DNA from 2 places in the Streptomyces sp. NPDC039736 genome. Region 2 is predicted to be linked to the other one. Evidence: predicted binding sites of a transcription regulator. Region 2 holds the regulator's gene; the other holds the start of a gene.
The links. Region 2 encodes HspR, which represses chaperone genes until heat shock. Its sites were predicted from a motif close to TTGAGNNNNNNNNNCTCAA; they were not measured.
Positions count from the first base shown of each region.

Region 1 (3,402 bases), on a different contig from region 2:
TGGGCGACGCTCTCGCCGAGCGAGGTCTTTCCGACACCGGGCGGGCCCACCAGGGCGAGCACGGCGCCGCCGCGGCGGCCGCCCACCACGCCGAGCCCGCGGTCCGCGCGCCGCTTGCGCACGGCCAGGTACTCGGTGATGCGCTCCTTCACGTCGTCCAGGCCCGCGTGCTCCGCGTCGAGGATCTCGCGGGCGCCGCGGATGTCGTACTGGTCCTGCGTGTGCTCGTTCCAGGGGAGCTCCAGGACCGTGTCCAGCCAGGTGCGGATCCAGGAGCCCTCCGGGGACTGGTCGCTGGAGCGCTCCAGCTTCTCGACCTCCTTGAGGGCGGCCTCGCGCACCTTCTCCGGCAGGTCGGCGGCCTCCACCCGGGCCCGGTAGTCGTCGGACTCCTCGCCCTCGGCCTCGCCGTTCAGCTCGCGGAGTTCCTTGCGCACGGCATCGAGCTGCTTGCGGAGCAGGAACTCGCGCTGCTGCTTGTCGACGCCCTCCTGGACGTCCTTCGCGATGGTCTCGGCGACGTCCTGCTCGGCGAGGTGCTCGCTGAGGGCGGTCAGGGCCAGGCGCAGGCGGGCCACCGGGTCGGCGGTCTCCAGCAGCTCCACCTTCTGGGCGGTGGTCAGGAAGGGCGAGTACCCGGAGTTGTCGGCGAGGGCCGAGACGCCCTCGATCTGCTGCACGCGGTCCACGACCTGCCAGGCGCCGCGCTTCTTCAGCCAGGTCGTCGCGAGGGCCTTGTACTCCTTGACCAGCTCGGCGACGGAACCCGGCAGCGGGTCGGGGTCGGACGCGTCGATCCGGGACCCCTCCACCCACAGGGCCGCTCCCGGCCCGGTCGTGCCCGCGCCGATCTTGACGCGGCCCCGGGCCCGGATGAGCGCGCCGGGGTCGCCGTCGGACAGCCGGCCGACCTGCTCGACGGTGCCGAGGACGCCGGTCCCCGCGTACGTGCCGTCGATGCGCGGAACAAGAAGCACCTCGGGCTTGCTGCCACCGGTACGAACGGCGGCCTGTGCCGCTTCGACCGCCGCGCGCACCTCGGTGTCGGACAGGTCCAGCGGCACCACCATCCCGGGCAGCACGACCTCGTCGTCGAGCGGCAGCACGGGCAGGGTGAGCGGTGTGGACGTCGATGCCATGATCTCCCCTTGGGCAGTGAAGTTGAGCTATGTGGACTCAATGCTCTGGAGCGTCCCAGTGTTCCCCAACCCGTGTTCGCTCTGAGCGATCAGCGATCGACGAGGAGGGAGCCGCCGGTCGGTCCGGCGCCGCTGAAGCCGGGAGCCGGTCGCGACGACGCGGGCAGACGTGGGCAGACGTGGGCAGACGCGGACAGGGGAACGCGCGGCGGGGCCTCCGCGTCAGACGGACGACAGCGGCACACGGCCCACGACACGACGGGAACACCATGCGAAGCACACGTTCCGGGCGATCGGCGGCGGCGCTCACGGCGGCCGCCCTCTGCGGCACCCTGTTGCTGACGGGGTGCGACGGCGCGGGCGAGCCCCCGGCCGCGGACACGCCCGCACCGGCGGCGACCGCCACGGGCGCACCCGCCACCTCCACGCCCACCGCCGGCGCGCCCGACACGGCCACACCCACCGCCACCCCGCCCCCCGCTCCCCCGGCGACCGGTGACCCCGCGCCGTCCGCCTCCGTGCCCGCGACGGCCCCGCAGGGCGAGCGGCTCGTGGCCGCCACCGTCAGCGGCGGCTTCGACGGCCGGCACCGCAGCGTCCTGGTGAACGGTGACGGCGGCTACACCGTCCTCGACCGCACCAAGCCCCCGAAGTCCGGCCGGATGGGCGCGCAGGAGCTGGCCGAGCTCAAGGACGCGCTCGCCGACGCGGACTTCGCGAAACTGCCGCGCGTCTCGAAGGCCGACCCGCCGGTCATGGACGGCATCACCACCACCGTGATCCACCGGGGCCACGAGGTGACGACGGACGGCATGAAGGAGCTGCCGGAGCTGGACCGCGTGATCGCGGCCCTGCCCGGCCTCGGCTGACCCCGGTTCAGCGGTGGCTGCGGACGACGGTCAGCGGTGGCCGCGGACGATCTCCGTCACGCGCGCGACCGTCGACAGGTCCCCCAGTACGTTCTTGGTGACGGCCCAGGCCGTGCCGCTCGCCCGGTCCGCGCCCGCCCAGCTGCCGCCCGCGCCCGCCATGCCGAACACGTGCGGGTCGGGCCCGGAGCCCTGGTCGGGCAGGCCGAGCGCGTACCCGAGCGCCCAGGACGACTCGTTCCCCATCAACCGGTCGGTTCCGCTCGCGGCGAGCGCGGTCGCCTCGCGGGTGCGGTCCGGCGACAGCAGCCGTACGCCGTCGACCTCCCCGAGCACGGCCGCGTACACGCGCGCGATCGCCCGGGCGGAGGTCTTGGCGCCCGCCGGGAGGTCGGCGGCCAGGATGTCGGCCCGGTTGCCGAACGCGGCGCTCGGGAAGAGGTGCTTGGGAGCGGCCTTGAACATGGGGAGGTCGTCCGGGAGCGCGTCGAGGTCGAAGGTCTCGGCGCGGGAGGGGTCCTCCTCGAGCCGCGCCGCCCGCCCCTGCTCGGACGCCGGCATCCCCAGGTACAGCTCGTCGGCGATGCCGAGCGGGCCGGTGAGTTCGGTGCGCAGGACGTCGGAGAGGTCGCGGCCGGTGGCCCGGCGGACGATCTCACCGACCAGGAAGCCGAAGGTGAAGGCGTGGTAGCCGACCGCCGTCCCCGGCTCCCACCAGGGCTCGGCGTCCGCGAGGGCGGCGCACATGGCGTCCCAGTCGCAGAGCTCGGCGTGGGTGGTGGCGGAGGGGATGCCGGGCACGCCGGCGGAGTGGCTGAGGGCGTGCCGTACCGTCACCCGCTCCTTGCCGTGCGCGGCGAACTCGGGCCAGAGGTCGGCGACGGGCGTGTCGTACGAGAGGAGTCCTCGCTCGGCGCACACGTGCGCGAGGGTCGCGGTGGCGCCCTTCCCGATCGAGAAGTTGTAGAAGGGGGTGTCGTGGTGGACCTCGCGCCCGGTCGCCGGGTCGGCGATTCCGGCGGCGACGTCCGCGACCGGCTCGCCGTGCCGGTACACGGCGATCTGCAGGCCGCGCTCGGCCCCGCTCTCCACCAGTTCGTCGGCGGTGTCCTGTAGCTGCTGGTGCAAGTCGGCGGCGCTCATGACCGTCCCCTCCGTAGTTCCGTGCAAAAGCACGAACGTACGAAGGGGACGAGGCCGTCGGCCACCGAATTTCCCGGCTCAGAGGTACGAGGGCGCGGCCCGGGCCGCCTTCCAGCGCCGTACGACGGGCCAGCCGGCCAGCCCCAGGCACAGGGCCAGCGGGTGCCCGAGGGCGGTCAGCGGATCGACGTACGCGATCAGGTCCTGGAGGAGTACGAGCGCCACCGCGCCCAGCAGCCCCCAGCGCAGCC
Region 1 covers NZ_JBVIUQ010000012.1:178,133-181,534, forward strand. The annotation lists gene lon (endopeptidase La) at 1-1,139, opposite strand, end outside; gene ACZ56L_RS30980 (hypothetical protein) at 1,409-2,008, shown strand; gene ACZ56L_RS30985 (serine hydrolase domain-containing protein) at 2,039-3,151, opposite strand; gene ACZ56L_RS30990 (rhomboid-like protein) at 3,230-3,402, opposite strand, start outside.
Region 1: a site for HspR is predicted at 1,162-1,180, ahead of lon (endopeptidase La). Genes of this name have one in related genera too.

Region 2 (3,402 bases):
TCCAGCGCTCCATCGCCAAACTCCTCATCGAGGGGTACGTGGACGAGGCCATCGCCCGCCGGCTCGGCATGAACGTCCGCACCTGCCGCGCCCACATCGCCAAACTCGCCGCGTCCCTGGGCAGTGGGAGCCGCGCCCAGCTCGGCTATCTGATAGCAAAGTCGAACATCCTCGACCCCTGACCCCACCTGCGCCCCTCCCCCGAACGGAACAGCCTTGCTCCCGGCGATCACCGTCCTGGAAGGACTCGAGTGCATCAACGCCGCCCTTGACGTGGCTTCGGCGGAATGCAGCACAGAGGTACGCACGCTCCAGCCGGGTGGCGCCCGGTCCGAGACCCACCTCACCCAGGCGCTGGAACGGTCCAAACTCTTCGGCCGGCGCCGCATCCGCATGCGCTCCCTCTACCAGCACACCGCCCGCCACAGCTACGGCCTGCACGCCTACCGCGACCGCCTCTCCGGCATCCACCTGGAAATCCGCACCCTCGAAGAACTCGTCCCCCGCCTGATGATCTTCGACCGCACGGTCGCGTACATCCCCGCCGGTCCCGACACCACCAGCGCCCTGGAACTCCGGGACCCCATCCTCATCACCTTCCTGACCGCCGCCTTCGACCACTTCTGGCGACAGGCCGTCCCCCTGGACGACCCGCTCCCCGCCGACGCGGCCGACATCCGCCGCTCCATCGCCCGCCTCCTCGTCGACGGCCTCGTGGACGAGGCCATCGCGCACCGCCTCGGCCTCAACATCCGCACCTGCCGCGCCCACATCGCCAAGCTCGCCGCCTCCCTCGGCGGCACCACCAACCGGGCGCAACTCGGGTACCTCATCGCCACGTCGGGCATTCTCGACCCCTGAGCCGTCGGAAGTCCCCCGCGGCGCGCAACCCCCCGCCCCGCGCCACGGTCTCCAGAGGTGAGCCAGCCAGTCCCCCTCCCGAAGGCCACGGCATGACCGACCCCGCCCCCGCCCCCCTCGACCTCACCGAGCCCCCCGCGCCGTCCCGCCCGCCGCTGGACGACCCGCTCTTCGGCGCGGTCACCGTCACCGTCGAGACGCACACCCGCGTCACCGTGTCCGGCCCCGGGCTCCCCCGTACCGTCCTGATCCGCGTCCCGGGCGACGACGCGCCCGACGCGCACATCGGCATCGGCACCCGCGACGCCGCCGCCCTCGCCCTGACCGTGGACGGCGTCCCCGCCGGCATCGCCCCCGGCAAGGGCCGCCTCCGCCGCTCCACGTACAAGGTGGACGCCACCCACGCGGGCACGCGCTACCGCCTGGTCCCGGCCTCGCTCGGCACCAGCGCCTTCCTCCGCGACAGCACCGTCCTCGGCGAGTTCACCGCCGACGGCGACGCGACGGTCCTCGTGGAGTGGCGCGAGGACGCCGCCCCCCGGCCCGCCGACGCCTCCGTCGGCTACGCCCTCGCGGCGGCGTACGGCACGGGCGGCCAGCCGATGTGGATGACCCTGGTCGACGTGGTCACGGAGCTCATCCCCTGAGCACGCCGAAAGGGGCCCGGGAGCGGTCGCTCCCGGGCCCCTTCCGGCGCGGTCTCAGTCCTGCGGCCGCTTCGGCCGCCACACCACCAGCGCGCTCGTCTGCTGGACGTCCTGGTACGGCACCAGGTCGCGGCGGTACGAGGCGTGCACCTGGGCCTCGCGCTGCTGGAGGGCGGCGGCCGCGCCGTCCACCGCCGCCGAGAGCTCGGCGACGCGGGACTGGAGCGCCGCGACCTGGTTCTCCAGCTCGATGATGCGCTTGATGCCGGCCAGGTTGATGCCCTCGTCCTGCGACAACTGCTGCACCGTGCGCAGCAGTTCGATGTCGCGGGCCGAGTAGCGCCGGCCGCGCCCGGCCGTGCGGTCCGGGGAGACCAGGCCGAGGCGGTCGTACTGACGCAGGGTCTGCGGGTGCAGGCCGGAGAGCTGCGCGGCGACCGAGATGACGTACACCGGTGACTCGTCGGTCAGCTCGTAGGGGTTCCGTCGTCGGCCGTCCATCGCTCTCCTACGCTCCCTTCGCGTCCTGGAACAGTGCGGCCCTCGGGTCGTCGCCCGCGGTGGCCTCACGGTAGTTCTCCAGGGCTTCCCTGGCCTTGTCGTTCAGTTCGGTCGGTACGGCGACCTCGACGGTGACCAGGAGGTCGCCGCGGGTGCCGTCCTTGCGGACCGCGCCCTTGCCGCGGGCCCGCATGGTGCGCCCGTTGGGCGTCCCGGCGGGCAGCTTGAGGGTGACCGGCGGCCCGCCGAGCGTGGGCACCTTCACCTCGCCGCCGAGCGCCGCCTCCGTGAAGGAGACCGGCACCGTGACGGTGAGGTTGTCGCCCTTGCGGCCGAACACCGGGTGGGCGTCGACGTGCACGACGACGTACAGGTCGCCGGCCGGTCCGCCGCGCTCGCCCGGGGTGCCCTTGCCGCGCAGCCGGATGCGCTGCCCGTCGGTGACACCGGCGGGGATGCGCACCTGCATCGTGCGGGAGGACTTGGCCCGGCCCGAGCCCTTGCAGATGTCGCAGGGGGTCTCGGCGATCAGGCCGCGGCCCTTGCAGTCGACGCACGGGTCGGTGAGCGAGAAGCCCCCACCGCCGCCCCGCGAGACCTGGCCGGTGCCGACGCAGGTCGGGCACACCCGGGGCGTGCCGTTCTTGTCGCCGGTGCCGGAACAGGCCTTGCAGGGGGCCTGGGAGGACATCCGCAGCGGGACGGTCGCGCCGTCGACGGCCTCGGTGAAGCTGAGGGTGACCTCGGACTCGATGTCCTGGCCCCGCCGGGGCTGCGTGCGGGTGCCCGCGCCGCCCCGGTTGAAGAGGCCGCCGAACACGTCGCCTATGCCACCGCCGAAGCCGCCCGTCTGGGTGCCGCCGGCCGCGCCGCCGAAGAGGTCGCCCAGATCGAAGTTGAACGAGCCACCCGCCGCCCCGGGGCGGGGGCCGAAGCCCCCGTTGCCGAAGAGGGCGCGTGCCTCGTCGTACTCCTTGCGCTTCTTGGCGTCGCCCAGGACGTCGTTCGCCTCGGAGATCTCCTTGAAGCGCTCCTCGGCCTCGGCGTTGCCCTTGTTGGCGTCGGGGTGGAACTCCCGGGCCAGCTTCCGGTACGCCTTCTTGATCTCGGCCTCGGTGGCGTCCTTGGGGACGCCGAGAACCTTGTAGTAGTCCTTCTCGACGAAGTCCTTCGTGCTCATTTCCCCGACGTCCCTCCTCTCGGATCCAGCAGTGCGGCACTACCCCTTCTCGGGGTCACCGCTCTCCTTCTTGTCGTCGGAGGAGGCTCCCGCCGAGGAGTCCTCCGACTTGTCGGCCGCCGCGCCCGGCTGGGGCTCGGCCACCGCGACCCGTGCGGGCCGGATCGTGCGCTCGCCGATCCGGTAACCCGGCTGCAGGATCGCCACACAGGT
Region 2 covers NZ_JBVIUQ010000002.1:389,365-392,766, reverse strand. The annotation lists gene ACZ56L_RS06715 (helix-turn-helix transcriptional regulator) at 1-182, shown strand, start outside; gene ACZ56L_RS06710 (helix-turn-helix transcriptional regulator) at 217-861, shown strand; gene ACZ56L_RS06705 (hypothetical protein) at 954-1,508, shown strand; gene ACZ56L_RS06700 (heat shock protein transcriptional repressor HspR) at 1,563-2,009, opposite strand; gene dnaJ (molecular chaperone DnaJ) at 2,017-3,189, opposite strand; gene grpE (nucleotide exchange factor GrpE) at 3,229-3,402, opposite strand, start outside.